4 regions of the Neobacillus sp. 204 genome follow, and region 2 is predicted to be linked to each of the others. Evidence: riboswitches for the same ligand, from Rfam matches in the RefSeq annotation. Region 2 holds a riboswitch; each other region holds the start of a gene.
What was found. A riboswitch is a leader RNA that binds a small molecule or an ion and turns the genes downstream of it on or off. The one in region 2 is predicted to bind cyclic di-GMP.
Positions count from the first base shown of each region.

Region 1 (8,277 bases), on a different contig from region 2:
TCTAATTCTGCTTTAATGTCCCCAACTTCCCGCTGGGAGAGTTGACCCGTATATAATGGTACATATTGAGGGCGTGACGCAAAAAAGATAAAGGTAGAAAGGGCAACTAAAAGAACCAAAAATGTCCCTATGATGAGTCCTTTTTGTTTCGAGCTTTTTGACCTCCAGTAATTGCTGAAGAGCTCTCCTGTTTGTTTAAGTTGATCTGTCCATGATCGTTTCATCTCTCACCCTGCCTAGCTTTCTATCATTCTTTTAAAATTGCATCCGCATCATTTCTTGATAAGCTTCGATCGCCTTATCCCTCACAGTAACAGTAAGTTCTAACGCTACCTTAGACTTTTGAGATGCAATTGTAACATCATGTATGTTGTTTACTTCCCCAGCTGCCGCTTTTACCGTAAGGTCCGAAGCCTGCTTTACCGTGGTATCCACGTTCTCCAAATACCCTTGGATTATATTTGCAAACGAAGTTTTTGTTGAAGTAGAATCTACTTTTTGAAAAGGATTTTGATTAATTTTGATTAAACCAGAATTAATACCAGAAACAGCCATTTATTTCCCTCCTAACGGCCCATTTCAAGAGCTTTTAACATCATCGACTTGCCTGTATTGAAGGCCGTGACATTTGCTTCATATGCTCTTGAGGCAGCAAGTAAATCGATCATTTCCTTTGATACATCCACATTTGGCATCATTATGTATCCATCTGCATTGGCATCTGGGTTTGTTGGGTCATAGACCGGTTTGAATGGGGTCTTGTCATTAACAATTCCTGAAACCCTTACCCCTTGCAGCTGTGTTTTTGATTCTGTTTGTTTTTGCATTTCACCTTGTAAAATTTGATTAAAGGATTTTTCTCGCGGCTCCATCATAACCAACTTCCGACGGTACGGCTCCCATTTACCATTAACAAATGTTCCTCTTGTAGTTTCTGCATTAGCAATATTAGCCGATACCACATCCATTCGCAGACGCTGAGCGGTTAAGGCTGAAGCACTAATATTTAATGAATCAAACATATACCTTAACTCCTTCCTTTAATGGCAATCGATAATTGTTGAAATTCACTGTTAATTTGCTCGGTAAGTGTATAGTACCAGAGCGAATTCTTTCCCATACGAGTCATTTCTTCATCAATATCTACGTTATTACCATTGTTTTGCATTACGGAATTTGTATTCTCTACAATATTGGCTGTAGGTATATCTGCTGGATTGCCAATTACCAAATGACGAGCATCAGAACGATTACCAACAAAATTAGTTTGATTGTTTAGGTGTTTTTTTAGTACATCTTCAAACACGACCTGTTTTGCTTTATAACCTGAAGTTTCTGCATTTGAAATATTATTAGAAATAACTTGTTGGCGTAAACTTGAGGCATCTAAGGCCTTTTGTAGGAGGCTAATATTGTTCAAATGATCCCCCTCCTTTCTAACTAAAAAACTTTGAAAAATTTCGATAGTATATCAATATCATTTTATTTCCATAAATCAATATACTATAAAAAAGGTTTGCAAATCTATAACAAATTTTACATAGATGTTACAAGATGACTAATTACTGTTTTAAAATCATGCTTTAAGTTGTCCCAAATACTTGCTAACCCCATTTACCCAATGGTTGTTTAATCCAGTTGGGTCATTATCCGCACCAATGGGCGCATATTTTCCGGCAATTTTTGAAATACTTGTTAGTCCCATCCCTAAATAATTCTTACTTAGATTTCGAGCCATATCCATAATACTTTCTTCAATCGAAGAATACGACTTCAAACCATATTTCCCCATCATTCCACCCACATTATTCTTTACATAGGCTGCTTTTGATGTTCCATTTCCTGTTTCATGTTGGGCAATAGCTGTTAATAAAGCAGGATTGACATTATACTTTTGACCCGCACTAATAAACGCGTCCCCCATTCCTTTGAGCTTCCCATCCAGTATTTGATTTATCTTTTCTGAACTGATCGTTTGAAAACGTAACGGTTCGTTTGTACTGAATGTGTTATTCAGAAGTCCCGTATTAGGGATTTCATTAACTAAGGCTAAATTATTAGATGGTAAATTATCTACAAACGATTGAAGAGTTGGTGTAGAGGAAATTGGCAACTCCTTTTGGATTAATTCATTTAAAACTGAAGTAAAAAGATCACCAAAATCAATCTTGGTTGTCCCCATTTGTGATTTTACTTGCTCATTACGGGATAAAGTATTTATTAACATCGTTTTTGTAAACCAATCATCACCAATAATCAATGGAATACTCCTTCCCTTAATAGAATGCTCATTATTAACGTTCTAGCTGGTTTGTTTTGACAGAAAAGATGCGTGACAACGATGCGATCCGTGGTCACGCATTATAAAGAAGTTTTATTTAACCATTTCGTTTTCAAGGTTGAAAGCGTTTAAATGGCTCCTTCTAATAACCTGCTTACGTCACCCAAACACTCCTCCGAAAGCATTGAAACACATGTTAGTTGACCATTTTCTATCGTCCCTTCAACTAAAACAATCGAAGTCGTATCAAGTTCTTCCTTCATCGCAAGAATTTGTTTTCCCATATAAACTACATTTTTCACAATATAATAGGAACTGTTGATTGGATATCCAATTGTCACTTTAACCGGTTTCATAAAGAAGGGTTTCTTCTTTCTAAATTCCAAAAAGTCTAAAATCTTGTGATTCACCCGTTCTTCAGTTTTCACATGTTGCAGGAACATTTTTTCGCCCTCTCCTTTAACTGGTGTTAAAGAGTATAAAAATAACCCCGCCTCTACCGAAGGGGGTTAGCAGACAAAAAATGCTTTGCAGGTATAGAGTCCTATACCTATTTCGACATTTTTCCACCTAGTAAAAACACCCTATCTTTGGGCAGCTGGCTGGCATAGTGAATTACCCTTAGCCCCTTTAGCTTTGCGCCACTGATTTTCACCAGTTTTGCCTTGATCGAGATTTTGTGTTTCAGTATCCGAAGTAATCTCTTAATCAAATAATAGAATGTTTTACCATTATCGAATATCCGACTATTTTATCATTTTGTGTCGAATTAACTAGGTACTTTAGACTATTTCGTGCATAAATATGACAATTTGCCCATATTTTCGTCAAAACTTGTCACATTAACAAAAAGAAACCTATTCTTGAAACTCTAAAAATAGGTCAGTTTATCTTTTTGAGTCTAAAAATACACCATTTGTTTGATTAAAATAAGGATGATAATGTTTCGAAACCTGTTTTTGCTTTTTCATTTGATTGATGAGAATTTTGGTTTCAGTTAAACTCTTTTCTACTAACTGTGTCATAAGCTGATCAATGGCATGTATATACTGCAAACGTTGCTTCGCGTTTGGAGAATATTCGAAGTTGGTTTCCTTATTCTTCAGTTCATCCACTTTGCTCATTAACGTCTGTCGATCAATTACCAAGATCTCAAATTCCTCAAACTTTTCTTCTTCTAAACAGCGATTCATATCATTTGTCATCTTATAAATAGCTTCAATTAATTCTTCCATATTGATCCCAGACCTTAGCTTTTAGTTTTACTTAATTTCATAGCAGCAGACCATGTTTCAGTTAATTCTAAAGCAAACTCTTCCACTTCAATAAGTAAGTCCAAATTTTTACTCAGATTTGCTTCAATCAAACGTGATTTCATATAATCATACATTGAAAATAAGGAATCTGAGATGCTATATCCTTGTTTTAAGGTCACCATTAATTCGCTTAGAATATCTTGGGCCCGTAAATTATTGCTGTGGCATTCTTCTAGGTTATTATTTTGTAGTGCATGTTTAGATAATCTTATAAATTTAACCAATCCTTGATATAACATGTAGGTTAAATCCTCAGGTTTAGAGGTAGTCACTGCTTGTTTTTGATAGGTTTGATATGGATTATTTAAAACCATGATTATTTGCTCCTTTTTAAATACAATTCCTATTTACTATGAATTATCGGATGAAGCGTAAAAAAGTTAAGCACTCCCGAGAATAATTTTGGTAATCTTTGATGACTCAATATGTAAGCGTGACAATACTTACTACTAGCTATATTTGAAACTGACTAAATATAATAAAAAAGATAATCCAAAGTTAAGAATGGATTATCTTTTTTATTCATTCGAGTTAGCTGCCGACCTGAAGGACAATCCCAAACCCATCAATAAGATAGTTAAGTCTTTGATTATAGGTTTTAAGATTTTGGATTTTTGCTGCATCACCTAGCTTATTAAATGCAGTAATTTCCTTCGCTAGTTTTGAAACCTCTATTTGCAATTCGTCATTGCGTTTTTTCTCCTGCAATAATTGCTGTTCCTGTTTATCCAGTTTATCACGAAGAGCTTCTTTCTCCAGATTAATGGTTGATTTCATTCTCTCAACCTCTTCTGTGGCTTCCTGATTCTGAAGGGCCATGTTCGTTAGTTGGTATAAACCCCTTAACATCTCATTCAGGTTAATACTAGGAATTTGTTGAACATTGCTAATTAGGCCTGACAAAATATCCAACAGATCACTATCTTCCGCAGGAGTCACTTGATTCGTTTGAGGTGTCGTGGTCGTCTCTTTGATAGCCTCGACTGATGTCACAGGAACATCTTTATGGGCAATCGTTGTAAACTGATAGGCAGTTTGATTTGATGCTTGTTTTTTCTCACTTGCCTTTAAGATCGAATAGTATTTATAGTTTACAGACTGGTAACCACGGTTTAACAGTTGTGCTGTCTCCTCAAGGATCTCTGTTATGTTCAAAGCACCCTCTTCTTGACGGCCCTTGATATATTCAAACATAAAGTCAATTTCATTTTTTGTCCATTTGCGGTTGATCTTTTTTGTATCTTCAGGATTTTGATTATCATTTTCGAAATTATTCATGCTTAAAATCATCAAATTGTTAAAATAAAAAACCAATGAACCTGATCTCAAATTGTTTTTATTCTCCAACTCATGGATGAAAGCCTCTTCTGATTGTCCTAAATCGTGGTTGACTAATGCTTCTTTCAATTCAGATAGTGCATTTTTTAAACTCATAAGAATACCTCCTACATGGTTATAGAAATGAACGTATTGGTTTTAAGCAATATTATCCATACTTATAAAAATCTCATCAAACAAAATAATTTTGTTTTTTCCAAACGCCCTTCATAATCGTTGTCTTACTATATGGATTCGCTCTTATGAATTTTTTTATGGGTGTAGCTAATCAAATAAAAATTTATTTTTATTTTCATGTTCAAGTTAATTATATAAAGTTTGTAATAATCTGTAAACTATTTTGTTGTTTAACAAAAATCCCTCTAAGCAAAAGAGGGATTAATTAGTTTGATTTTTTTTGATTATTGTTCCTTGGATTTAGTTTTTCTTTGCTTTTCAAAACAATGCTGGATGATCTTTAATTGATCCTTTCGATTTATTTTTGTATATTCGATCGCCACATTTTTTCTTTCTTGGCTTTTCATGATTCGAATAATTTTACTTTGAAAAGAGATGGGCACTTCTTCCTTACTTTGGGTATTTGGAACAAAAAGTGTTCCAGTTACTTCATCACCCTCACGTAGTGGAAAATCCAACCTACTAGAGAATAATGCTCCCCCTGCACTAATATTGATGGTATGTAGTTCAGAATCATTAATAATTAATCGTAAATTAGAGTTCACTCTAAAATTTTCTCGTTGCTGAATTTTCACAATTTCATTTTCCTTTGGCTTAACTAAGCGCAATAATGGAATGGTATCTTTGGTCCTGCCGATAATTTCTGTTTTAAATTCGTATTTATTTCCTCCTGTTAGAAAGGTTACCTCTAATTTAGTTCCGATAGATAATAGTCCTAGTATTTCTCGATCTAATGGGATACTGATTAAAATCTCCGTTTCTCCCACTTCGGCCACATTGGTTTTGCAAGACAAGTCATGGCTTACTAGATCAATGGTAATCTTTTGGTTTACTTTTGGATACATACGGTCCTCCTAAAAACTAATAGTTAAATATTTACTATTCCATTATCGGAAAATGGTAAAAATAGTTAAGTGTTTATCCAATTTAATAACATAAAAAAAGGCAATCACAATAAAAATTGTGAAGCCCGAAGGAATTAACGTAAGAAATCCACTAGCGAAGGTTGAATGATTCGTGCTCCTACAGAAAGAGCTGCTCGCTGGACATTCTCCTGGGTCTTTAGGTTGGTAATCACTTCTGCCATGTCTACATCCTCTTCACCGGATAATAAACGCGTCGTAGAGACTTCAAGTCCTTCTAAACGAGAGATACTTAGCTCCATCCGGTTCATCCGTGCCCCTAATTCCGAGCGTTCTTTTAGGACATTATCCAGTTGACTATCCAATTGTGTTAAGTGATCTGAAGAACTTGCATTCGGAGACTGGAAATCAGCAACGATATCTAAAAGGACTTTAAAGATTCCTCCAGCACCGTCATTATTAAAAACATCGGTACCGTGAACATTTATTTGCACTGTGTTATTTTGTCCGACCACTAACTCCAGTTTCTCCGTGTTAGTATTACTAAATTCATTAGTTGCACTATTGTAAGGAGGAGTCTTCACATCTGAACCGGCGAATATGTATTTTCCAGCAATTTGTGAATTCGAAATCTCACCCAGATGCTCCTTTAACTGGTTGATCTCTTCCGCAATCGCATACCGGTCCGTTTCACTGTTGGTTCCGTTCGCCCCTTGGACGGTAAGCTCCCGCACCCGCTGCAGCACGGAGGTGACCTCATCTAACGATTCATCTGTCGAAGTCATCCAAGAAATACCGTCATCTGCGTTCCGTTTATACTGATCAATTTCATTTAAGGATGAACGGTAAAACATACTGCGAACAGCTGTAACTGGATTATCCGAAGGTTTATTTATGGTTCTGCCTGACGATACCTGTTCTTGCAATCGGTCCATCGTCTTATTGGTTCGCTGTAAATTAAATAATAAATTTTGATTCAATATATTTTGAGTCACACGCAAGCTCATCTTATCCCTCCTACAATCCTACCCGGCCCATGCCATTGATAATTTTATCCAAACATTGGTCCATTACCGTTACCATTCGCGCTGAAGCATTGTAGGCCTGCTGGAATTTAATCATATTAGCCATCTCTTCGTCCAGCGAAACTCCGGAGACGGATTGGCGGCGGTTGTCTACCTGCTGAATAATGACTTCAGAGTTACTCTGCATGCGCTGTGCCTCCTGTGAATCAATCCCGAGCTGTCCAATGATGTTTCGATAATAGTCATCAGCAGTGGAATTAGTTCCAGGAAAGAGAAGTGAAGTGAATTTAATATTGGCAATCGCTTGAGCGTTACTGCCATTTCCAGTTGAAGATTGACCTGCTGATTCCTCTTTTGCCGCAGCTATTAAGTTCAGTGAATTCATAATTTCTGGATTAACAGCCAAATCATTTGCACTCGTTCCAACAAAAAATGGCACTTTAGTAGTTGATACACCATTAATATTGTCCAGGTTCATCCCGCCTTGATGGATGGTATTAACGGCGTTGGCAAATGTCATCGCTAGATTATTAATCTTATCCTTCATCGAAGGAATCGTAGATTTCGATCCGCCCCCAAAGATTCCGTACGATTCGATTCTCCCTAGCAGTTCACCAGAAGTTAAGGTAACTTGGGTATCACCAATTTTAATGTTGGCGGGATCCACCATTCCATTCGAAGTATCTACAGTGAGTCTATTAGTATTTTTACCTGATACTAAAGTTACACCGCCTACAGAGATGTCTACCACACCAGTATCCTTATTTGGAGGAGAAACCTTCACTTCGACAAGTTTAGATAATTGATCTATCAGGACATCCCGTTGATCATACAAATCATTAGGTTCATAGTTGTTAGGGACAAGGCGGCTAATTTGATCATTCAGGTTTCCAATCTGAGCTGTAATGGAATTAACTTCATCTGTTTTCGTAGAAATAACAAGTTTCAGGTCATCCTGCATTTGATCTAATGACTCCGATATATGTTTAAGAGTTTCGGTTACTGCCACCCCTTTTTGACGCACAACTGCCCTTGCAGCAGCGCTATCGGGATTTTTCGCGAGTTCTTCCCAGCCTTTCCAGAACTCGTCCATTGTAAAAGCTAATCCATCGTCAGAGGGTTCGTTCAATAATTCCTCCACTTTGGTTAACGCATCACTCTTTGCTTCCCAGTAACCCAAACTCTTATTTTCGTTGCGTAACTGAACATCCAAATAATCCTCACGTAAACGAACAATCTTATTAACCTCTACACCGGTTCCTAATTGGATTTGCATA
Region 1 covers NZ_JBJORY010000005.1:141,431-149,707, forward strand. Annotated here, with positions in the region: gene fliF (flagellar basal-body MS-ring/collar protein FliF) at 1-224, opposite strand, end outside; gene fliE (flagellar hook-basal body complex protein FliE) at 256-555, opposite strand; gene flgC (flagellar basal body rod protein FlgC) at 567-1,022, opposite strand; gene flgB (flagellar basal body rod protein FlgB) at 1,028-1,420, opposite strand; gene ACJ004_RS12095 (glucosaminidase domain-containing protein) at 1,577-2,260, opposite strand; gene ACJ004_RS12100 (hypothetical protein) at 2,410-2,724, opposite strand; cyclic di-GMP riboswitch class I at 2,872-2,956, opposite strand; gene fliT (flagellar protein FliT) at 3,169-3,516, opposite strand; gene fliS (flagellar export chaperone FliS) at 3,531-3,911, opposite strand; gene ACJ004_RS12115 (hypothetical protein) at 4,129-5,031, opposite strand; gene ACJ004_RS12120 (flagellar brake protein) at 5,337-5,957, opposite strand; gene flgL (flagellar hook-associated protein FlgL) at 6,092-6,982, opposite strand; gene flgK (flagellar hook-associated protein FlgK) at 6,993-8,277, opposite strand, start outside.
Region 1: another riboswitch for cyclic di-GMP. It lies ahead of ACJ004_RS12100 (hypothetical protein); the one in region 2 lies ahead of ACJ004_RS00670 (TadA family conjugal transfer-associated ATPase).

Region 2 (8,277 bases):
TTAGTGCTAAAAGCCAAGCCGTGATATGTCCGTGAATCAATAGTGCCCCTCCTAATGTATAAAATTTCATTGTTTTCGAACCTAATCATACCATAAACAGTTAATAAACACGAAAAAAAGTAAATCAAATATAGTAACAAGCATAGGAATACTATAATAGAATTGGGTACTAATCTTTATTTCTGAATGGTATTTTTCAGTGTTCCAATCTTTTCAATCGTGACTTCCATTTGATCACCGGGAGATAAAAATTTAGGGGGTTTAAACCCTTTCCCTACCCCAGCTGGTGTTCCAGTCGCAATAATGTCTCCTGGTTCTAGTGTCATTCCTGCTGATAGAACGGAGATAATCTCTTCAATCGGAAAAATAAAATTCTTTGTGTTTGAGTTCTGCCTTACCTCCCCATTTACCACCGTATGAATACTTAACTGATTGGGATTTTCAATCATACTTTTGTGGACAATCCAAGGGCCCATCGGACAGGTCGTATCAAGGCTTTTGCCGATAAAAAATTGCTTGTGGCGCGATTGTAAATCTCGTGCGGTTACATCATTAAGAATGGTATATCCAAAAATATAATCCAAGGCTTCTTCTTTTTTTATTCCCTGACCTTTTTTACCAATGATGACGGCAAGCTCACCTTCATAATCCAATTGATTCGTTACATTTTGGTGGGTTAGCACCTTTTCATTAGGTCCAATAACTGTTGTTGGTGCTTTCGTAAAGACCATAATATGCTCAGGTATATCTGCTTCACTACCCATTTCAATCGCGTGTTCCGCATAATTTTTCCCTACACAAAAGATATTCTTACTTGGTTTTGGAATTGGTGCTAATAGTGTTACCTCTTCGATTGGAATATAAATTGAATCTGTATTTTCTCTTGTTTCTGCCCAATCGATTAACCCATTAACTTTTTTGATAAAGATCTCTCCATCAGTAATACATTCCAGCAAAGAAGAAGGGAAGCTTTTTTGCCCTGTCATTACTTCTTCTGCAGGATTAAGTAAAAGCACTTTTGTATCTTTTGTGTCAACCAAGCCCACAAATGATTCCTGTTTATATTTGACTGTTACAAATTTCATGATTTCACCTCAAGTTTTAAATTAACTACACTTATTATTTTAAAATAAACATTTTAATCGAACAAATATAAAGGGGTCACAAAAAACTGATCCCCGACTAATAGGGATCAGCTCTTTACTATTTTTAAATTCGTGAGGAGTCCTTTCATTTTTTTACTCCTCATTGTCTATAAACACTGAGGCTGGGATATTAATTCCAGATTCCATCAGACGATCATAAAATTTAGGGCGGACACCAGTTGATATTAATTGTCCAATAATTTTCCCCTCTGAGTTAAGCCCTTCTTGTTTAAAGGAGAAGATATCTTGAAGAACAATATTTTCATCTTCCATTCCTCGTATTTCAGTTATATTAACTATTTTCCTTGTTCCATCTTTCAAACGGGTTTGCTGTATAATTACATCTATCGCCTTGGCTATATGCTCCCGAATTGCTTTTATCGGAAGGTCTACACCTGATAAACGAACCATTGTCTCTAATCGTGCAATCATATCCTTTGGACTTTTTGAATGCCCTGTCGCCAATAATCCCCCTTGGCCCCTATTCATAGACTGGAGAATATCAAATGCTTCTTCACCGCGTACTTCCCCGATGATGACCCGATCGGGACTCATCCGTAATGTGTTCCTCACAAGCTCGTGAATAGAGTCTGCCCCTTCTTCCACATTAGCAGGCGGTTGTGTCTCAAGAGAAATCACATATGCTTGTCCCAATTGTATCTCTGCAATATCCTCAATCGTTACAATCCTTTCACCCTCAGGTATAAAGTTTGAGAGTACATTTAGCGTGGTTGTTTTCCCAGAACCCGGGCCACCACTAACAAAAATATTTAATCGAGCTTTCACACATGCATCCAGAAAGTTAGCCATTTCCTTCGTCACTGTTCCAAAGTTAATTAAATCGTCAATTTGGCGAGGATACTTTGAAGATTTCCTGATAGTGATTGTTGGCTCATTTAATGCCAAGTGAGGAATCATCGCATTTACATGTGACCCATCTGGAAGCCTGGCATCTAAAATTGGCAAACTTTTATCAATTCTCCGACCTAACGGGGCGACAATTTTATCAATCACCTTCATGACATGTTCATTGTCGCGGAATTGGACTGGGGTTAAAACTAACTTCCCTTTTCGTTCACAGTATACTTGTTTAGGACCATTCACCATAACCTCTGACACATCTTCATCTAATAGAAGGGGAAATATGGGTCCTAGGCCATTTAGGTCATTGATTGGTTTATCAATTTGAATCTCCCCACATAGCTGTCCTTTTTCTGGAATTTGATCGAGTAAGCCCATAAGTTTTCCACCCACCTTTAATCGTTTTTACCTCAAGGGAAAAGCCTCAAGCCGCCAGCATCAAATGGACGGATTTTTCCTTCTAAAATAGAAATAACCCCGCCATTACCGATAGGGGGGTAAAAATCAAAGAAAACTATATAGACATAGGAAACCTATGCAGACATAGCATAACTAATATGAAACACCCTATCTTTCGGTAACTGGCTGGCATAATGCAAATGCACCTTAGCCCCTGTAGCTTTGCGTCACTGATTTTCATCAACTTTGCCTTTATCGAGATTCAGTGTTTATTTTTCCAACTGATCTCTTAATCACATAATAGTCCCTTTTCGATTTATCGAATATCCTACTAATTTATCATTTATCGTCGAAAATAACAGGTAATTATAACCGCCTTTAAAATATACCCCTATAAAGTTACTAACAAATATGAATAAGCACAATTTGGCTCCTGTTTTAATTATTTGGGCGATTGAATCACATTACTTTTGCCCAAACATAGGATGTAGAAGATACTATGAAAAAAGGGTGTTGAAAATGCCAGCAATTGTTGGAGTTGCACAGGTCATTACACTTGGGAGCAGTTCTGTTTTCCATATTGGAGATGTTTATAAAATTATGCCATTCTCGGCTGCAAAAACCTTTTCCGGCGCTGGATCCTTCAACACGGGGGATAGCCTACAGCTCCATAATAATGTTAGTTCTACAAATACCCATGATCCAGATGTTTACGATCAAGGGATTGCACTGAATGCATAAATGAGTAGGTGGGTGTAAATGAATTTTTATATACAGCAGTCCATTCAAATAAATTTCATTAAAATTGGCGGAATTACCAATTCCTCGGTTTTACAAATAGGCAGTGCTGGGATTATCAAACCTATGGCTCATTTATATAATACCGGAGGATTTACACAACCTGCACCACAAACTTCAGGCACTTTATCAGGAGCACCAGCAGTACCCCTGCAAGCTGCCGTTAGAAAACAGGATAAGTAAGACCGTCCTAATCGATATTATTCGGGTAAAATTATTGGCGAATTAATTGTGAGGTGATTATATGTATCAGGATTATTCCCAATATCTTCAATGGCTGCAGATGTGTATTCAAGCCCAGGAGCAGAGAATTCTAGCTTTAGAGAATGCTCTCCAGAAAATGAAAGAAGATATCAAAAAATTAAATGAAAAACAGTCCATTCATGTAGACAAAATTGAATATAAATTTGATCAATTGAAGGTTGAGACTCTCGAAGGGACATTGAATATCGGTCTAAACCCGTCCGATTTATCCGGAATTGAAGACTTCGCAATCCAAAATCAGTCCTTAACCACCCCAATTTCACCAAAACTGCAAATGCAAAGATCAATGAAAATCGAGGAAGCGATTTACAGATATTTAGAAACGGATTTACCTCCAATAGTTGAGGCTGCCCAGAGGGAATTAAACGTTCAACCGAATGATGAATATTTATCGTTCATAAAACAAGACATCAGGAAACAGCTTCCAAGCAGGATTGATTATCATTTAACCTCCAATTCCTCTAGCAGCCGTTCTTCTGAAAATGCCCCTTCGGACGATTTTATTATTGAAGAACTAAAGAAGGAAATTCGAAATGGGGTGAATGTTTTTTTCAGCAATTTACCTGAAAATCTGAAAGGGATGAAAACAGAATGAACTTTCAAGTTTATAACCGTGAACTCTTTGTCGAAAACATAAAAATTACTGGGGTATCAAGTTCATCGTTAGTAATGGTGGGCGATACGGAAACAATTCAGTTGGCGTCAACTTTTGATACACCCGCGGAATCCTTAATCATTGGTCCGTTTGTTCCTCTTTCACCGGAGTGATCATCATGCTGCAGAGAACCTCTTGTGTAGATAATATAATTATTAAAATCGTCTCTTTTTCCTCTACAGTACAGCTAGGGGATTCTTGTATAATCAATGGACTTTCAAGTGCACTCGCTGTCCAAAGGGAAATCGAATTTTTTTATGGCAACGAGGGGAATATGGCCAATTATCGGGTTTATTCCGAACCTATTCCTTTTCTCCCAATTAATGAATCTTTCTCATACTACCGTCAAAATCCAAACCCACTCATTAAGGTTAGTAAGATTGATATTACTGGAATAGCTGCAGGGTCACTCTTACACGTTGGGAACAGCCGCCATATTTCCATGGAGGCGAGAGTTAAGCATATTCGGCAGTTACTTCCAAGTTCCTAGAAAAGAAGTAGATGTAGGCGAACAGGGACAAAAATAATAGCATAAGTTACTATAAAGGATGATTAGTAAGTTTACTAAAAAGGATGTTTGTCATGCCAGCGATTATCGGCCCCGTTCAAATAGTTCACGTAAGTGGAGGGATTGTACAATTTGGAGATACTGTGTATATCTCTCCAAAGAGCGCCTCAAAGACAAATGCAGGTTCAGGTGCATTTAATACTGGTGGATTCATTGTGTCTAATTCAGGATTAAGTGGTACGAATGTACTTGATACGAAAGTAGTTGACCAGCCAATTGTAGATAATAATTAAAAAATGACATAAACCAACCTAAATGGTCTATGTCATTTTTCTTGTATTAAGGCTATTTTCGCATAGTTTGTTGTTTTTCGTAAAAGTTCATCAACCCGAATAACTAAATTCTTCGTGGCATCTTTTCGAAAGAACATTTGCGAAAATTGCCTAGAAACTTAGTAGATGACCCTTATTAAGCCCCAATGGCAACAAAGTTTACGAAAAGAACCTTTATTAATCTTTTTCAACCTTCAAAATATGGGCCCCATCAAAGAAAAACAAATACCTTTCCGTGACTTTTCTTTTCCAAATTTGTTCTATTGCTCGGGTATATAAGTTAATTTGCATCTTGTAGCGATTTTCAAGAATGGGTTTTGCTTGTTCAAACCCTCCTTTATAGCGTTCAGAAATTCGGTCAGTCTTATAATCCACCAAAACAAGCCCATTTTCATCCTCAAAGATACAGTCAATAATCCCTTGTACAAATACAGATTCTTCTTCCTCGTTCCAAGCAGGATACACATCTCGAGCATGCATGGAAAGGGTAAATGGAACTTCTCTGTTGATTGTTTTAGCATTAAAATACCTTTGCCCCAAATCTGAATGGAAAAATTGAACAATCAAGTTTTTATCGATTACTGCAGCCTGTTCGGGTGTCAACAATTCATTGTTGACCATCCATGTTAATTGTTCATGAAGAGATTCCGGACTAATTGATTTAGTTAAATCGACGTGCTGCATGACCATGTGCATGGCTGAGCCACGTTCAGCTGGACTTAATTGCTTTTCCTGCATAAATTTTGGGCGTTTGACAATCGATTTTTTAAAGTGATTTACAAGATCCGTCCCGCTTTGCTCATCCGCTATTTCTCTTTGGCGTTTTATTTCAGAAACGGATTGTTTCGAGCGATGAACCGCGGCATTTGAATAGGAATATTCCCAATCTAAGCGTGACTTAATTTCTTCAGCAAAAGGTGAAGTGGTTGGGACAAGTTCACCTTTTTCGACACTTTCAAGAAAATAGTCCCCTTCCATTCCTTCTTCTGGTTCCTTCTGCTTCACTTCCTCAGCACTGATCAGAGAAATTCTCCATAAAGAAGGATGACTTGTGATTTCTTCAGGAACAAGGGCATGAACGGCTTCACCACTCCTAAATTCCCTAGAGTCCTGGTGGCGGACAAGGGCTGGACCAATCCAATCAATATAGCTTGAAACAGCTGCCCGTTCATAATCCTTTAGCAACCATTCTGGATTCGATGCAACGTCCTGCCATTGGTCAATTTTTTTGAGCGCATCTTTCAGTGTTGCGGTTAAATAAAGCTTTTCTTTTGCCCTAGTCATGGCCACATATAAAATACGCATTTCTTCGGCTAGCATTTCCATTTTCTTTTTTCGCTTAAAAGCAATTTGTGGTAAGGATGGGTATGAAATTCTTTTTTCTGCATTTACATATTTAGAAGCAAATCCATATTCTTTATCAAGCATAAAGGGTTTACGAATATCCGCCATATTAAAGGTTCGTGCCATCCCCGCCATGAAAACGACAGGAAATTCAAGACCTTTGCTGCTATGAATGGTCATAATCCGGACAACGTCCTCTTGCTCACCAAGGGCCCTTGCTGCCCCGAGATCGTCCCCTCTTTCAATCATTCGTTCAATAAACCGAAGGAATCTGAACAGTCCTCGGAAAGTAGTTTGTTCGTATTGCCGTGCTCTGTCGTATAATGCTCGAAGGTTAGCTTGACGCTGTTTTCCTCCTGGCAAACCACCAACAAAATCATAAAACTGGGTATCTCGGTATAGTTGCCAGATTAACTCAGACAGTGAACCCTGCCTTGCCATAGAGCGCCATTCCGTCAGAAAATCATAAAACCGGCGCAGTTTGTCGTAAAATACTGCTGTATTTTCAGCTTGTTTACTCTTGCAAAAGGCAGTAACCGCCTCCCAAAAAGAACCTCGCTTCTGATGAATACGGATTATTGATAGGTCTTCCTCATTCAACCCAACAATGGGTGACCGTAATACAGCTGCAAGTGGGATGTCCTGAAAAGGATTATCAATAACACGTAAAAGAGAAATCATAATAGCGACTTCCGTTGCATTAAAATACCCTGTTGAAAGGTTAGCATAAATAGGAATCCCTTGCTGCTTGAATTCCTCAATGATTTGTGGAGCCCATGTCATTGAACGGAGCAGTATTACTGTATCCCGATACATAAGCGGCCGATTAGATTTCGTTTTTGTATTATAGACAGGTGCTCCACTAGCTACTAATTCCTTAACTTTCGAAGCAATAACCCTAGCTTCAAGTTGAGATTGCTCCAGACCAACTGCATCAAATTCTTCTGATCCAGTCTCTGCTTCACCATCGAGTGCCACAGATGATCCATTCTCCTCAACATTTTGATTAATAAGCAGAAGTTCAACCGGATAAGGATCCTCTTCTGGATAAGGTGCGCCAGCACGTAACTCTGCCGCCTCGTCGTATTCAATTTCGCCAACCTTGACTCCCATAATTTGTTTAAATAAATAATTGGTAGCATCGAGCACTTCTTTTCGGCTTCGAAAATTTCGTGCTAAATCAATACGTAATCCGGTCGATTCTCCGTCAACTTTAAAGCGGTTATACTTGCCTAAAAAAAGGTTCGGCTCAGCCAAACGAAAGCGGTAAATCGATTGCTTAACATCTCCGACCATAAACATATTTCCACTCTGCTCATCTTTCTTAGTTACCAGCTTCAAGATTGTTTCCTGTACCATATTTGTGTCTTGATATTCGTCACAATAAACCTCTTTAAAATGCGCTTGGTAAGCAAGTGCGGCATCCGATGGGAGAAATTCTCCCGCAGGTGAGATTTCTTTTGTCAAAATCCCTAGACAGCAATGTTCTAAATCGGCATAATCCACAAGCCCTTTTTCTCTTTTTACCTTTTCAAACCGTTGAGAAAATTCTTTTACAAGATGAACCAAAGTTTCAATTAATGGGAGCATCTCTTTCATATCACTTAAAAAGCTCTCAGGCTTTCGAGAGAATAGTTCTTCTTTTATATCTTGAATTTTTTTCTTCGCTTTATCACGAAGCTTTTGGGCCTTCTCTGTTAGTTCTTTATCAAAGTTGTCACCTTTCACTTGTTTTGCCCGTGAAAAGGACCAGGTCTGCATAGCTTGATAAAGTGTTTCCCAAGAGTCCTTCTTGGCAAGAAGAAGGGTATCAATCATCTTTAAATCATCTAAAAAGTTTTCAGCTCTAGGTGCAGGTCCGCCTGGGAGCTTTGTTACTTCCAAGCCGCGCTTAATCATTTCTCTAGCAGCTTCTAATTGAAGTTCGATATCAAAAAGAAGTGCCTGGATAAAGGAAAGGTCCGCTATATT
Region 2 covers NZ_JBJORY010000001.1:128,418-136,694, reverse strand. Annotated here, with positions in the region: gene ACJ004_RS00680 (YisL family protein) at 1-40, opposite strand, end outside; gene ACJ004_RS00675 (fumarylacetoacetate hydrolase family protein) at 177-1,085, opposite strand; gene ACJ004_RS00670 (TadA family conjugal transfer-associated ATPase) at 1,239-2,384, opposite strand; cyclic di-GMP riboswitch class I at 2,580-2,666, opposite strand; gene ACJ004_RS00665 (spore germination protein) at 2,925-3,146, shown strand; gene ACJ004_RS00660 (spore germination protein GerPB) at 3,165-3,386, shown strand; gene gerPC (spore germination protein GerPC) at 3,448-4,062, shown strand; gene ACJ004_RS00650 (spore gernimation protein GerPD) at 4,059-4,235, shown strand; gene ACJ004_RS00645 (spore germination protein GerPE) at 4,241-4,612, shown strand; gene ACJ004_RS00640 (spore germination protein) at 4,705-4,923, shown strand; gene addA (helicase-exonuclease AddAB subunit AddA) at 5,140-8,277, opposite strand, start outside.

Region 3 (8,277 bases), on a different contig from region 2:
AAATATTGACCGCGCATATGCTCAGGAGCAAGTCTCGATACAAAGCTTTGCTGGAGCCCAGCACCCATTAATTCAGCAAAGGTGAAGACAGCCATCGCTATCATTAACCCCCATATCCATGTGGTTTGACTAAAAAGAATCATTGAAACCGCATAAACAACAGAGGAGAGAATAAATACATTTCTTTCATAATAATTACTCATCCACTTCGTGACAATCACAGTCAGCAGGGCGACGAGGAAGCCATTTTCCGCGAGTACCAGTCCAAAAGCCTGTTCACCATTGACCGAAAATGACCAATTCCCTAGTGAAAAAAGGCTTTGAGCTTGGTAGACATCCTTTATATAAACAGGAATCAATAAGTCCAATTGCATAAAGGTCTGCCCAGCTAATACTCCTGCCAGAATAAATAGCAGAAAGGTTTTATCTTTTACAATCAGTGAATAATCCTTCACTTGATTTTTTAAAAAGTAATACCATTTCCCGTCTGAAGAAAAGGCGTTATTCTTTACCGGTACGGTTTCTCGAGTCCATTTGGCTAAGATAAGTCCTAAGGAAATACAAACTAACCCAGCAATAAGCAAGAGTTGGAAACGATAGTGAACATAAAAAATCGCACCTAGAATAGGACCAATTACAACTGCAATATTAATAGATGTGTAAAAAATGGCAAACACATTGCTTCTGTCTTTTTCATCGACTACATCCGCCACCATTGCTTGGCTTGCAGGCCAATAAAAGGAACCGAAAACACCGGCTACTGCAAAGGCGACAAAACCCATCCAAGGGGATTGAAACCAAGGTGAACTAGCGAAGGCAAACGCGATAAACGAAAGTCCTTGACCGATAGCAGATAGAACCATCATTCTTTTCCTCCCGAATCGGTCCGCACAGTACCCGCCCATTAGGTTAGCAAGCACGGAAAACACCTGTGAAAAAACTAATAATAAACCTGCTTTACTTTTACCAAACTCTTCTGAAAAATAAATTGTTAAAAATGGAAAAAACATCCAAAAAGTGATGTTCATCATCGCTTCGCTAAACAAGCGAACCTTTAAATTAGGATCCCAATCCCTAATCCTCATACATTGTCCTCGTTTCTTAATCTTTGATCTATCACCAAACTAGCAATTTAGAAAAACTTACAACAGAAATGGTAAGCACATTAAGAGTGCTTACCATTAATGGTTATTCCTGATTTTTTAAGGCTTGTTTCAGTAAATCGCCTAAGCTGTTGCCGAAATCTTCGTTTTTTGAATATTTCTGGACGAGCTTTTGTGCTTCCTTTTTATTAACTGCTTTTTTCTTGTCTTCTGCTTTTTCAACCACATTACAACGGCGGCATTGGAAGTACGCGCCTGCCTTTCCATTATGAATCTCCATCTTTTTATGGCACTGTGGGCAGCGACGGTTTGAAAGCTTTGGATCCTTTCGTTTCCGGAATGAACACTCAGGACTCGAGCAAACGAGAATTTTACCTTCTTTCGTATTCCTCTCCTTTAGAAACTCGTTACATTCAGGACATCTTGAGCCGGTTAAATTGTGAGCCCGATAGGACTTTTCACTTTTTTTAATTTCGGAAACCAACTGCTCTGTTTGCCGGCGGATGTTTTGTAAAAAGGCTTTTGGATCTGCCTTGCCTTTTGAGATTTTTTCAAGTTCTTGTTCCCATTTGGCCGTTAGTTCTGGTGATTTTAGTTCATCATTGACAAGGTCAATGAGTTGCTTGCCTTTTTTCGTAGAGTGGAAGCGCCCGTTCTGACGTTCCACGACTTCCGTGTCCACAAGTCTTTCAATAATTTCTGCTCTTGTTGCTGGGGTCCCTAGACCGAACTTCTCCATTTGCGATAGAACATCAGCCTCAGAATAGCGGTGCGGCGGCTCAGTCCATTTTTGGTTGAGCGAGCTGCTTTTGACGGTAAAGGATTGTCCCTGGGCTAACTTTTGCAGTCCAGAGGTTAATGGTTCTGCCTCTTCTTTTCCTAACACCTTTTTGAAGCCTAAATCAATAACATTCGTTTCTTTGGCGGTAAAAGTCTCACCTTCGACCTTAAAGGTTGCTTGAATGGTTTCAAATTCATAAGCTGGTAAAAACAGAGCTAAGAAACGTCTGGCAATGATGTCGTAGAGTTTTCTTTCATCTGAATCAAGTTCACTTAGATTTAATCGTTGTTCCGTTGGGATAATCGCGTGATGATCGGTTACCTTTTCGTTGTTAAAAACCCGTTTGGCGAGCACAAGACCCTTTTTTGCAAGAAGCGGACGGACTTCCTCCTTATACCCTGAAGCCATGCCATGCAGACGGTCTGTCATGGTGCTTATCATATCTGTTGTTAAATAGCGTGAATCCGTTCTAGGATAAGTGACCAATTTGTATTGCTCGTAAAGACGTTGTAAGACGGATGAGGTCTTTTTCGCAGAAAAACCAAACCGCTTATTGGCATCTCGTTGAAGTTCAGTTAAATCGTAAGGCAACGGCTGTGGTTCTGACTTTTTCTTGCGGTCAATTTTATCAAGCACGGCCTTTTTACCATTTACTTTCGTTTGGATGGTTTCGGCTTTTACCTTATCGAAGATGCGTTTTTCATTGTCACGTTCCCAATCCGTTGAAAGTGGGCCAATTTCGGCACGAATCGTCCAATATTCCTTTGGGACAAAGGATTGAATCTGCTGCTCTCGGTCTAAAACAAGGGCAAGAGTAGGGGTCTGAACCCGTCCTGCAGAAAGTGGATCTTTATATTTTGTGGTTAGTGCTCTTGTTACATTCAATCCGATTAGCCAATCAGCTTCTGCTCGGCAAACGGCTGAATGGTAGAGGTCCTCAAACTGTTTGCCAGGTTTCAATTGCTTGAACCCGTCTTTAATGGCTTTATCTGTTTGCGAAGAAATCCATAATCTTTTTAATGGTTTGTTCCACCGAATCTTTTCAAGAATCCAGCGTGCTACCAGTTCGCCTTCACGACCGGCATCCGTAGCAATGATACATTCGTTAATGTCTTTCCGTTTTGCTAACGCTTCAATAGCACGGAATTGATGATTTGTCTGCTTCATCACCATCAAGCCCATTTTTGGGGGAATAATCGGTAAATCCTCCAAATTCCATGTTTTATATTTCGTATCATAATGTTCCGGCATTTTTAATTCGATTAAGTGTCCTAGTGCCCATGTGACAATGTATTGATTGCCTTCCATATAGCTTTTATGTTTTTGATTGCAGCCAAGAACGCGTGCGAGTTCACGAGCCACACTTGGCTTTTCTGCAAGTACGAGAGATTTCATAATTACTCCTTTCAGGTACATCCATTTTTACCTTTATATAGTATAACGGAAACTCAAGATATTTTGTAACCTGAGCTTTTTACCTTTCATTTATTATTGTACTAAAGTGTTATCGTGCTAAAATTCTGAAAATTCAATTGACAAATAAGCTTTGTATCCCATACAATAATTATCATTAAGATAATTAAAGAATGGAATGATACCAATGAGGCATCTGAAAATATTCAATCTATTAATTATAAAAGAGGCTGGACTCCCAATCGAGTAGATTCGGAATCCAGCCTCTTTCTTTATTATACTACAGTGGTAGAGGAGAGAGACAAAATGATAACACTAACAGGTGGAAGTTTAACATTAAAGCAAATGAAGGATGTTTTATATCGTAAGCAAAAGGTCATGGCTTCAGCCGAGAGCATGGAAGCAGTCAAGAAGAGTCGTGAAGCAGTGGAAAGAATTGTGGCAGAATCAAAGGTGGTTTATGGAATTACGACAGGGTTTGGAAAATTCAGCGACGTACTCATTGATAAGAACCATGTCCAAGATCTTCAGCTTAATCTAATTCGTTCTCATGCATGCGGAGTGGGCGATCCTTTTCCAGAAATTGTTGCAAAAGCAATGGTGCTACTCCGGGCTAACGCACTCCTCAAGGGATTTTCAGGTGTCAGGCCGATTGTCATTGAAAAGTTATTAGAATTAGTAAATCAAGACATTATTCCTGTCATCCCGCAGCAAGGTTCCCTTGGGGCAAGTGGTGATTTAGCCCCGCTTTCTCATCTGGCATTGGTATTAATTGGTGAAGGGGAAGTATTTTACAAAGGCGAGCAAATGGAAGCTTTTAATGCACTTCAACAAGAAGGTATTTTACCCTTAACATTGGAAGCAAAAGAAGGTCTTGCCCTTATTAATGGAACCCAAGCGATGACTGCTATGGGAGTTATCGGTTACTTGGAAGCAGAGCAGCTGGCACAAGAAAGTGAGCTGATTGCTTCCATGACAATGGAAGGGTTAAATGGAATTATCGATGCATTTGCGGAAGAAGTTCAGGTGGCAAGAGGGTATAAACAGCAAATTGATACAGCAGCAAGAATCCGCCGCTATTTAAGCGATAGTTTGTTAACAACCCAGCAGGGTGAGTTACGAGTTCAAGATGCTTATTCACTCCGGTGTATTCCACAGGTTCATGGTGCCTCATGGCAGGCTTTGGATTATGTAAAGGAAAAATTAGAGATTGAAATGAATGCCGCAACAGATAATCCGTTAATTTTTGATAACGGGGAAAAGGTGATCTCAGGGGGGAACTTTCACGGGCAGCCGATTGCTTTTGCGATGGATTTTATGAAAATTGCCGTTGCCGAACTGGCAAATATTTCGGAAAGACGAATTGAACGCTTGGTAAATCCTCAGCTAAATGATTTACCGGCATTTTTAAGTCCACAACCTGGTTTGCAATCGGGTGCGATGATCATGCAATATGCGGCTGCAGCACTGGTATCAGAGAATAAAACACTTGCCCATCCAGCAAGTGTCGATTCTATTCCTTCATCTGCCAATCAAGAGGACCATGTAAGCATGGGCACAATTGCCTCAAGGCATGCTTATCAAATTATCCAAAATGCAAGAAGAGTTTTGGCGATTGAACTGATTTGTGCCATGCAGGCAGTGGAGATTCGCGGAATTGATAAAATGGCAACACATACTAGGGTGTTTTTTGATAAAGGTCGCGAACAGGTAGCGTCCATTACACAAGATAGAGTGTTCTCAAAAGATATAGAAAAAGTTGCTGAGTGGCTTAAGTCCATAGAATTTTCGCAACTTATTAGAACTTTAAGTATTGAAAAAGGACAATTCTAAGGGGAATTCCTAAGAATAAAAAGGCGTGTGGTGCTCACGCCTTTTTATTCTGTCTGATCATTGAGCAAACGAGCAGTATCTCCTCGATATTCTTCCTCATTTTCAACTCGATTTTTAAAGGCTTCCCGTACCACTAGGAATTCCTCGTCACCGACTGCTTCTTTCCCCTGTTTTTCTGTTAAAGTGTCTTTAGGGAAGTTCCCTGGATGATGCTTCTTTTTATGTTCAAAATGTTCTCCGCGTGCCAAATTCAACACTCCTTTCGTCTTCGCAAGTATCATTCCCAAAATAGAGTGAAATAATTACTTTTTGATTAGCACATAAAAAGAAAAAGCTGATTGAAAGAGGAATCTTACATAGATTCACTCTTCATCAGCTTTTTGTTTTGAGAGCTCTGGCTTGCATATGCGGTCCAATAAATAGCCAGCAAACACAATAAATGCAATCGGAATAGAAAAGTTTAACACATGAATAAGGGGCATCGAACTGCTTCACCACCAATATTTGAATATTATTAATATTATGATAATAGTCGTGTTGTTTACATTATATGCTAATTGTCACAATTTAGACAAATATTGAAGTGATAAATATATCTTTTAATGGTTATTCAACATAATGAGAAGGAAAGAAATTGTTCAAAGTTCCATCATTTTGACATAAAGCTGCAAGGATTCGATTTAAATTGGGATATTTTTGTAGAAATATGGGATTAATTGTTAGAAAAAGTTTTTTGAATATTGTAAAATTACGACAAATTACAACACCCTACTGAAATAGCACTAGATATAATATCAATGAGGATTAAGTATATCGACCTATCAAAACAATGAAAAAAACATTAATACAGTGACTTAAGTTGTGTTGGAATCAGAAAAAGGCAAACCTGTTGAAAAGCAGGGACGCAAAGCCGAGGATCTAAGGTATGTTTTACATGCTAAGATGGCCGGGTTACCTGGAATACATTATGTATTTTAGGAGTGAGTAGAATGGTTATAACCGAAAATAATGTAGAAGTAATCGATCAAGAATGGATGGCACTCATATTAGAAGCAAAGGACTTAGGGTTATCCATAGAAGCAGTTCGTGATTTCTTGATTAACAAGAGATAATCACGTTAAACGTACATAAATAAAAAGCATTCTACAAAAAAATCACGTTTTTTGTAGAATGCTTTTCTTTTCAATAAGATCTTTTATATCTATTTATCGTTTTGATTAATTCGCCACTTATTAAATTCAAGGAAATCCCGAAATTGTTCCTTAGATACACCAGACTTCATTGCATCTTTGACTAGATTCATCCAATCAATATCTAATTCCTCTTTATTGATTTCTTCATGTATCAAATGGTCCACAGGAATATTCAAAACAACAGCAATTTTTTCTAGGAACTTTATAGAAGGGTTCTCTTGTTTATTATTTTCAAGGTTACTTAAATATGATTTAGCCACCCCAGCTTGAGCAGCAAGTTCGGAAAGTGACATTTTTCTATCTAAGCGAAATTTTTTTACGCGATCACCAATCATTAGTCTCACACCCAATTATTATTCACTTTACGTTAATTCTAACAAAAAGAATGGAAAAGCACCATATTAAGAACAAAGAAATATGACAATTTTTGAACTTTGAGAATTAGTTTAGTCAAAGTATCTTTGAAAAAATACCAGGATAGAGTTAATATAAAAAGTGTTGCCTATTACGGCATAATGTATAATTCTTTTGAGGTATGTTTTTAGTCGAATAACCATTTTGATTTGCATACATAAAAATAATTAAAAAGGAAGGGGACCCAATAATGATTGTCCTTAAATCACAGCGTGAAATTGATGCGATGAAAAAAGCTGGAGATATTTTGGCAGCTTGTCATAAAGAAATTGCTAAAATGATTAAACCAGGTATTACAACATGGGAAATTGATGTATTTGTAGAAGAATTTCTTAAGAAAAAAGGCGCGACCCCAGAACAAAAAGGGTATAAAGGCTACGAATATGCTACTTGTGCGAGTATAAATGACGAAATATGCCATGGCTTTCCAAGGAAAGAACCTTTAAAAGAAGGGGATATTGTGACAGTGGATATGGTTGTCAATTACAATGGCGCGTTAGCAGATTCCGCTTGGTCTTATGCTGTTGGCGAAGTATCAGAAGAAACCGAGCGTTTATTAAAAGTCACAAAGGAAGCACTTTACAAAGGGATTGAACAAGCGGTTGTCGGCAATCGAATCGGGGATATTGGTCACGCCATTCAAAAATATGTTGAAAGCGAAGGGTTTTCAGTCGTCCGGGACTTTATTGGTCACGGGATTGGAGCAGTAATTCATGAGAAACCGGATGTTCCTCACTATGGTCTGCCAGGAAAAGGGGCAAGAATAAAGGAAGGTATGGTATTTACGATTGAGCCAATGGTCAATGTAGGAAGATATCAAACAAAGATGGATTTCAATGGATGGACGGCAAGAACCATTGATGGAAAATATTCAGCGCAATACGAGCATACCCTTGCCATTACAAAAGAAGGAACCGTCATCTTAACTGAACAAGATTAAAAACAAACCCGTTATGTGCAATAACGGGTTTTCACTTTATTTTTTTCTTAAGCTGCCAAGTTCTTCAACTAAAGCCTGCATTTCATTAGGACTAAACGAATTCTTTCTTTGGACCATATCATAAATTTCTTTCAGTTCCTCGTACATTTCCTCATCAAAGTGGGAAGGTTTAATCGCACCAAGGTTCAAGACTTTTAATTTTTCCTTTATTTGTTCAATCATATATTCGACATTTTCAATCGACTTTTCAGATAAATTCATTTTCGGTCATCCTTTCCGAATTAATAAGTTTATCTTTTCATGTAAAAAATTATATGTCAATTAAAAATTTTTTAAAAGTAGATTGGACTTGCATGGACCTCTTCTATAAAGCAAAATAAATATAAGAAAGTCTTGGTATTTTTTACATTTAGTATGCTTGATAATAACAAGGATTAAAGGAGACGTTAACATGACACAGAAGAATCAATTTTGGCGCGGAATAATACTTGGTGCAATTGCAGGCGGGGCCATTAGCCTTATAGATAAACATACACGTGAACTAATGAAAGAAAACGTACAAAAAACCACCTCAAAGGTATCCTACGTATTTAGAAATCC
Region 3 covers NZ_JBJORY010000003.1:110,435-118,711, reverse strand. Annotated here, with positions in the region: gene ACJ004_RS07785 (MDR family MFS transporter) at 1-1,085, opposite strand, end outside; gene ACJ004_RS07780 (DNA topoisomerase III) at 1,189-3,279, opposite strand; gene hutH (histidine ammonia-lyase) at 3,604-5,130, shown strand; gene ACJ004_RS07770 (hypothetical protein) at 5,175-5,387, opposite strand; cyclic di-GMP riboswitch class I at 6,000-6,089, shown strand; gene ACJ004_RS07765 (anti-repressor SinI family protein) at 6,120-6,242, shown strand; gene ACJ004_RS07760 (helix-turn-helix domain-containing protein) at 6,332-6,658, opposite strand; gene map (type I methionyl aminopeptidase) at 6,928-7,677, shown strand; gene ACJ004_RS07750 (DUF1128 domain-containing protein) at 7,714-7,938, opposite strand; gene ACJ004_RS07745 (YtxH domain-containing protein) at 8,129-8,277, shown strand, end outside.
Region 3: another riboswitch for cyclic di-GMP. It lies ahead of ACJ004_RS07765 (anti-repressor SinI family protein); the one in region 2 lies ahead of ACJ004_RS00670 (TadA family conjugal transfer-associated ATPase).

Region 4 (7,225 bases), on a different contig from region 2:
GGAAAAATAACTTCAAAAAGAGACATTTTTTATTTATGTTTAATACCTTTAATCGATTATAGAAGGAGTTTTTAGGTGGATATTCTCGATATAAAGAATATAGTAAAGGACTTGCCAGAACAGGAAGTAAGGTCATACTTGCAATTTATTCTTTATAGGATTGCATTGTTGGAGGATAAAGAGAACTCTTTAGTTGAGATTGCAAATGATCTTAAAGAAATTTTTAATGAAATTCTCTATCCAAAAGTTACACAATCAGATCCATTTGGAAAAAGTAATTACAAAAAAGTTCATATACAATTTGGATACCCATATTTAAGACAACCATTAAAAGAATTGAACCTACTAGAAGAAGAGTTTATTATTGCTTACCACGACAATTTCTCTATTGCTCCTATTTATAGTTTAGATACCGAAAAGGGACAAACAGATAGATTTGATTGGTTAAAAAACAACTTATCTAATGAATATGAAGTTGAATTTTATAAAGAAAGTTTGCCGAAAGTCATTTCTCAAGTATTATCAATTCCTAATGATCTTCCAATTTACATCTGGGTATCAGAAAATGCAAATGAACAAACAGCACTTTTTTTTACACTGTATTTGTTGCGGGAACAAAAAAACAATATTTCAATCATTGATACCGCAACATTGTATAGAAAATTGTTTGATAAAAAGGCTAAGAAGTATGTACCCTTTTTTTCGGGTGAAATAATTTTAGAAGAATTACAAACCATATATAAATATAGCCAAGAAAACAAGCAGATTTTATCAGACATAGAGTGTAAGCATTTTGAAAAAGAGTGGTTAGACCTCTCAAACAATCCTGGTACATTAAGAATATGGGAAAACGGAGAAATAAAAGTTGTACCTGAAGACTATTACGATGATTTTATAATTGAAAAAGCTAAGAAGCTGATTGGGAAGAAAAAGGGCTTTATTATGTGTGCAAGATTAGTTGGTGAAGTTTATGGACATATTCTTCAATTTATCGGTGACAGCTTTTTGGAATATAGGGTTAGGAAATTAATCGAAAAGGGAATTTTTGAATATGAAGGTGGCCTAGAGGCAATGCGTTATTACGGGATTAAATTTAAGTAAATCTTTTATTGAAAAGCAAAGTGAAGAGATACATTAAGAGAAACTCAGAAAATGAGGTTCTCTTTATTAATGGTCTTTATAACTTTCGTAAAATTGTTTGTGAAGAAATGTACTTAAGCTAAAGGATGCAATAGTTAAAGAAAGTGATCGCTGCAGTGACCCTTTTTATTTAACTAACAGTGCAGGATTGTTGAATAGTAAAGGAGAATTTTCTTGGGATGATAGCTTTCAACTGGAAAAAATGGCTTAAATTGGGATTGTTTTAGTTGTTAGTGTATCAATATTCAGAGATGATGAAGTCTTAATGATAAGAGAAAATAAACCAACTGCCATTGAAATGTGGAACTTTCCGAGTGGACGCATTGAAAACGGTGAAGACATTCTCTTTTCAGCTCGTAGAGAAGTAAAAGAGGAAACAGGCTTTGATGTAAAACTTAATAGCACAACTGGTGTATATAATTTTGTCAGTAGCACAAATAATCAAGTTATTTTATTTCATTTTACTGGTGAGGTTACTGGAGGTTTATTAAAACTAGAGGAAGAAGAGATTTCAGATAGTAGATGGGTTAAGGTAAGTGACCTTGTAAAATTCGATGATGAGGAATTACGGGAACCAAGTGTATTAAAGCAAATAATAGTTAACTTATTAAAAGAGGAGTTACACTCAATTAGTATTTATAATGAACAACTTTAAACTCGTAATAAGTTAAGTATGTGAAAGAATACATTTTAAGTAACGGGTGCATTAGTTGAAGATCCAGCTGCCAGTTACGGCGGCTTTTCTTATGCAACTATAGGGGCAGGTTTGTTTAAGAGGGATTAGGTCATTTCACATAACCTACTTTTATATCTTCTTTCATCTAATCATTTTTTGATGATGCCTGTCTTTCTGAAGGGCAGTTTTCGCAAAGTTTATCGTTTTTAGCTTAAATTCCCCCAAATTAAACACTCGACTAAACACAAAAAATTGGCATTTTTTGTGTGTTTTTGATAAAAATAATTATTATTTTCCCGATTAATTTCATAATTCTACATTTTTTGTATCAAATCAATAAAAAATAGTATATAAAGCCTATAGAAAATATTCGAATTCCCCCAATTTACTTAATTTTCTAAAACATTTATAATTCAAATTGCATACGAGGGTTCTCGGTGTAAAGGGAGCGAGGAAATATGGTTCGTAAATGGACACTTGAGCCATATGGAGCTAGTAGTGTAACCCACCTTTAATTATTATTTTATAGGGGGAATATATATGAAAAAAATGACGAGTTTAGCTTTAGCGGGTATCCTATCAGTAGGACTTGCGGTTAGTTCTGCAAGTGCAGCAGTATCGGTTGACGCAACAGGAACAGGTTTTGTAGGTAAAGGTGATGTACAATTGGCATATGAATGGAGTAATTCTGCTTTACAGAAAAATGCAAGCGGTCTTACTTTTACTTATGACACTCAAGATACTTATGATGTAACAGAGGTATGGGACACTTCAGCAGGTAAGAAAACTGTACATCATGATATCACAGTACCAAAACATGTATCTGTTAGTGCTAGTGTAGGGTATGATGCTCGTACAAGCAAACAAATCACTGGCTTTAACTTAAAAGGTATTGATCCACTTTCAGTAATAATTGAAGGAACTGTACCAGTTGCAGGTGACCCTTTAACTGGCAATCGTCACGTTATTGATCCAGAAACTGGAGCTTGGGTAGAAGCAATTATTACAGACGTTCAATTAACAAAGAGCGAAGGTGGATTATACGCACACTATAATGGAGTAGATGTTGCAATGCCAAATACACCAGTAGCACCAATCGTTGTACCTATCCAGTGACATGTAATGTAATAGTGCGGAAAGCAGTCATTAAATGGCTGTTTTTTTTTTGGTTATGCAAATGAGGGTAGATGGAATTATACCAACCATTTTTCCGACAAATTAAGATACCGTAATGATCGAGATAGATGTAATTTTAAGTGATTTAAATAATGAATTAGAAAATTATTAGATAGGATTGCATTTCACAATCTGAGAGACGATTGTTTTCTACGTACAAGATTGTGAAATAATGTACTTAAACAAACGGGAGCAAGAGTTTAAGATCAGTGGCAGCTTCGGCAGCTTTTTTTGCTTGTTCCACTAACGTGGCATTATAGTTGAAGAAAAATTACAAAAAAACAAAATAAGTGAACCATTAGTGTTAAACAACACAATCAAAAAGTGAAACAGCCTTTTTTATCAAATTTAATTATGTAAAAATTTAATCGGATTTTCTGATTTAAAGAACGTAAAAGCAATCACTCAAGTCATTCGGTGTAAACAACGGCGCCAATTGTCCAAACCATGTAGTAATCTTTCAGGTGGCTTTTGCAGCCACTTCCTAGTATATCAGCAATGTAAGCGCAAACCAACTGGTTAATGTTGGACAATAACAGTGTATGAAAAGCTAAGAAAACAGGAGAAAAACTGAGTTTAACCAATTGGATAAATTCGTTATTTCCCAACCTTCAGCGATTACCAAAATGGTCGAATTTGACCAAAAATGAGATTTGACCTATAAAGCCCAATAATGGCCCCCACATCGAATTTTAATGCCGCTCCCAATTTTTACACCCTAGAACAAACAGAAAAAGCCCATACAAGCCAAATATGAAAGTCGATTTTAGGTCACACAGCGAAATCGAAGATAGATTGCTTGTTTATTGAGTATGAGGTCATTCTTGCTAAATAAATTTTATGATTGGATAAGATTGTGAAGAATGTACTTAAAGTAACGGGTGCGATTGTTCAATAAGGACAGTCGCTTTCCTTGTTCCACTAAAGGTCAGGATAGTTAAATAACGAAGGAGATATAATAAGTTAAATGATTCCTTTTAGATAATGGGGTATTAATATGTCAATGAAAAATAAGTGGTTATTTAATATTGCAATGGTATTACTCTCATGGATTACAGTTTCTTTTTTGGAAAGGCGAAGTATAAAGAGATTTTTTCCAGCCTTTATCTTTGTATTCTTAATAAATTGTATTGATGTTCCGATTGGAAAGAAACGTAGATGGTGGTCTTTTTATAATAAACCACATTCCTTTTTTCATAATGAATTTCCTTTTTTAATAGGTCCAATGTTGGCGGTGGCTTTATGGTCATTAAAATGGACATACGGAAATTTCAAAAAGTTTATCTTGCTAAATGCTCTTTTTCAATTAATTTTTACATTTCTAGCTAAAAGTTTATTTGCAAAGATAAAATTATTTAAATTAGTTCGACTTAATGCATTTCAATTCTTCCTATACTTCTTCTACAAGGCTTTTTTCTTATATGGATTTCAATTCATTTATGAAAATAAAAAGAGATTATTCAACTAAAGCGGGCGATACTTCAACAAAGGTATCGCTTTTTCCTTATGCAACTAACGAAGAAGGTTAGCATTAATAATCGCTCTTTTTCATGTTAACTATTTTGTACGTGGTAACTATAAGTTATAAGAACCCATCTTACCTGAATATACCTAGGTATAGACTGTAAATGGAGGGCTGTTTATGGCTTTAGTTTCAATTTATACTGTTGGTAGGCTAAATCACCCCTATGACCACCCTGCATCTCGTGAGTTTTATGAAATGGGATATAAAGTAATGCGTCAGGCATCTGTATCAGGACATCTTATAGAGGAGTTTTCATCAGATGGAGTGCCTTTCCCTGAAGAAGCTAAAGGGAAAGGTTACCCTGTCCTGACACTAACAGTATGGAAAAGCCTTCAATCCTTATATCGTTTTACCTATTCAGGTAAGCATAGCCAAGCGTTGCGAAATAGGAGCAGATGGATGGAGCCTTATCAAGAGAGACACCTTTCATATGTAGTGTGGTGGACAGAAAAGGTGAAGGATGTCTCATGGGAGGAGGCTTTCAAGAGATACAACTATTATTTTCAACATGGACCCACTCCTTTTGCGTTTGACTTTAAGCACGCGTTTGATGAAAAAGGGGAGACGTGTATGCTTAAGTAGCAGGGTGGTCTCTTATTAACGTTTAGGAAGCTGAGAAAATCACTATTCTTCTTTCTTGACATATCTGGTGAATCAAATAGGTTAGTATATGATAATAGACGCTCTTGCTATTGGTAAATATTTTTTGTTCGTGTTAATGTCCTCTATCCTTTTTATCGAACATCAGAAAACCGTTGCTAAAAAATATTTTGAATATTCCTTGACAGGAATATTCCTTTTAAGGTATATTGAATTCATGAAAACAACTTTGAATGCTCTTGCTGAGCCCAACCGGCTACACATTGTCGAACTCTTGCGTGACGGCCCTCTCACTGTAGGGGAAATTGCTGACCGACTTGGGCTAAACCAGCCTCAAGCTTCCAAACATCTTCGTGTACTAAGTAATGCAGGACTCGTCGAGGTGAATGCAATCTCCAATCGACGGATCTACAAGCTGAGGGCCGAGCCGTTTAAAGAGCTTGATTCCTGGTTGGAGTCCTACCGCAACATTTGGAACGAGAGATTCGACCGCTTGGACGATTACCTGCAGGACCTACAAAGAAAGGATGTGAACCATGACGACAAATAGGAGTCCTGCCAAAGATTTAAAAAAATAATATTGGAGGTATGAGATCATGGAAAACCTTTTGACGTCTGTAGAAGATCGGAAACTCATCAGGAATGACAAAGCCAATGAAGAAAATAAGGTATCTCTGAAGAAAATAACAATAGGATACTGGTTTTTTACGGGCCTGTTGATAGCATTAATGCTTTTAGGTTCTATTCCTGATATAATGTCTGCCCCTGAAGCAGTTGCTTTATTCAAACATTTAGGGTACCCTGCATACCTTCTTCCCTTTATTGGCGTTGCCAAACTGTTAGGTGTAATAGCGATTCTGATGCCTGGCTTTCCGCGAATTAAGGAATGGGCTTATGCCGGGTTTGTCATCGATTTGACGGGTGCCATGTACTCAACTATAGCAGTGGGCGATCCTTGGGTATTTTTCATTATTGGGTACATTTTGATTGCAGGGTCCTATGTTTTTTACCATAAAAAACGAAATGCCGTTTCATTAAGTAATTCGAAATAACTTAACAAAAATTATTGGGAGGAATGGAAATGTCAAACAACACTATGATTTCAAGGGTGGAGAACGATCGGGTACTTGTGCTGGAGCGGATTTTCGATGCGCCGCGCGACCTCGTGTTCAATATGTTTAAAGACCCCGAGCATCTCAAACGCTGGTGGGGGCCCAGAGGCTGGGAGCTTCCTGTATGCAACGTGGATTTCCGGTCGGGTGGTGTTTGGCACTACTGCATGAAGTGCGTCGATCAAAACCAAGGTGAATTTTTCGGTATGGAATCTTGGGGAAAAGGGGTTTATAAGGAGATTATCGAGCCTGAGAAGATCATCTACGTCGATTTCTTCTCGGATGCCGAAGGCAATACGAATGATGCCATGCCATCGTCTGATGTTACATTGGAATTCATCGATTTGGGCGGCGGTAAGACGAAGCTGATCAACCGTGCTGAATATGCGTCGGCGGAGACCCTCAAGACCGTCACTGACATGGGCATGATGCAAGGAATCACCGAAACTTGGGACCGCCTGGAAGAAGTTCTTCAGCACCTGAAGTAAGGAAATACCACGCGCACGGCAGGCCGGTTCAGTTAAGAAACCAGTATCTATAGTAATGATTAGGAGCATGGAGTATGGTAATTACTTAAACAAGGGAGTGGAAAAATCAATGATTAATAAAGTCGGTCAAATCATGTTGTATGTAAATAACCAAGATGAGGCAGTGAATTTTTGGACAAAAAAAGTAGGGTTTAGTGTAATTTCTGAAGAAAATAACGGTCAAGGAATGAGATGGATTGAAATTGCTCCAACAAATGGCGCAGAAACAAGCATCATTCTGCACAATAAGGAATTCGTTGCTAAAATGTCACCTGGATTAAATCTTGGTACACCTTCGTTAATGTTTTTCTCGGAAAACTTTGATGAATTATATACCGATTTATCCAATAAAAATATCAAAGTCGGTGAAATTGTAAATATGCCTTCTGGTAGGGTATTTAACTTTGCCGATAATGAAGAAAATTACTTTGCAGTCATGGAAAAAAAGTAAACCCACAAAAAAAATAAT
Region 4 covers NZ_JBJORY010000021.1:17,712-24,936, forward strand. Annotated here, with positions in the region: gene ACJ004_RS27195 (DUF1835 domain-containing protein) at 76-1,101, shown strand; gene ACJ004_RS27200 (NUDIX hydrolase) at 1,352-1,795, shown strand; cyclic di-GMP riboswitch class II at 2,252-2,335, shown strand; gene ACJ004_RS27205 (hypothetical protein) at 2,357-2,932, shown strand; gene ACJ004_RS27210 (hypothetical protein) at 3,990-4,460, shown strand; gene ACJ004_RS27215 (DUF3291 domain-containing protein) at 4,635-5,099, shown strand; gene ACJ004_RS27220 (ArsR/SmtB family transcription factor) at 5,335-5,667, shown strand; gene ACJ004_RS27225 (DoxX family protein) at 5,714-6,169, shown strand; gene ACJ004_RS27230 (SRPBCC domain-containing protein) at 6,199-6,717, shown strand; gene ACJ004_RS27235 (VOC family protein) at 6,827-7,207, shown strand.
Region 4: another riboswitch for cyclic di-GMP. It lies ahead of ACJ004_RS27205 (hypothetical protein); the one in region 2 lies ahead of ACJ004_RS00670 (TadA family conjugal transfer-associated ATPase).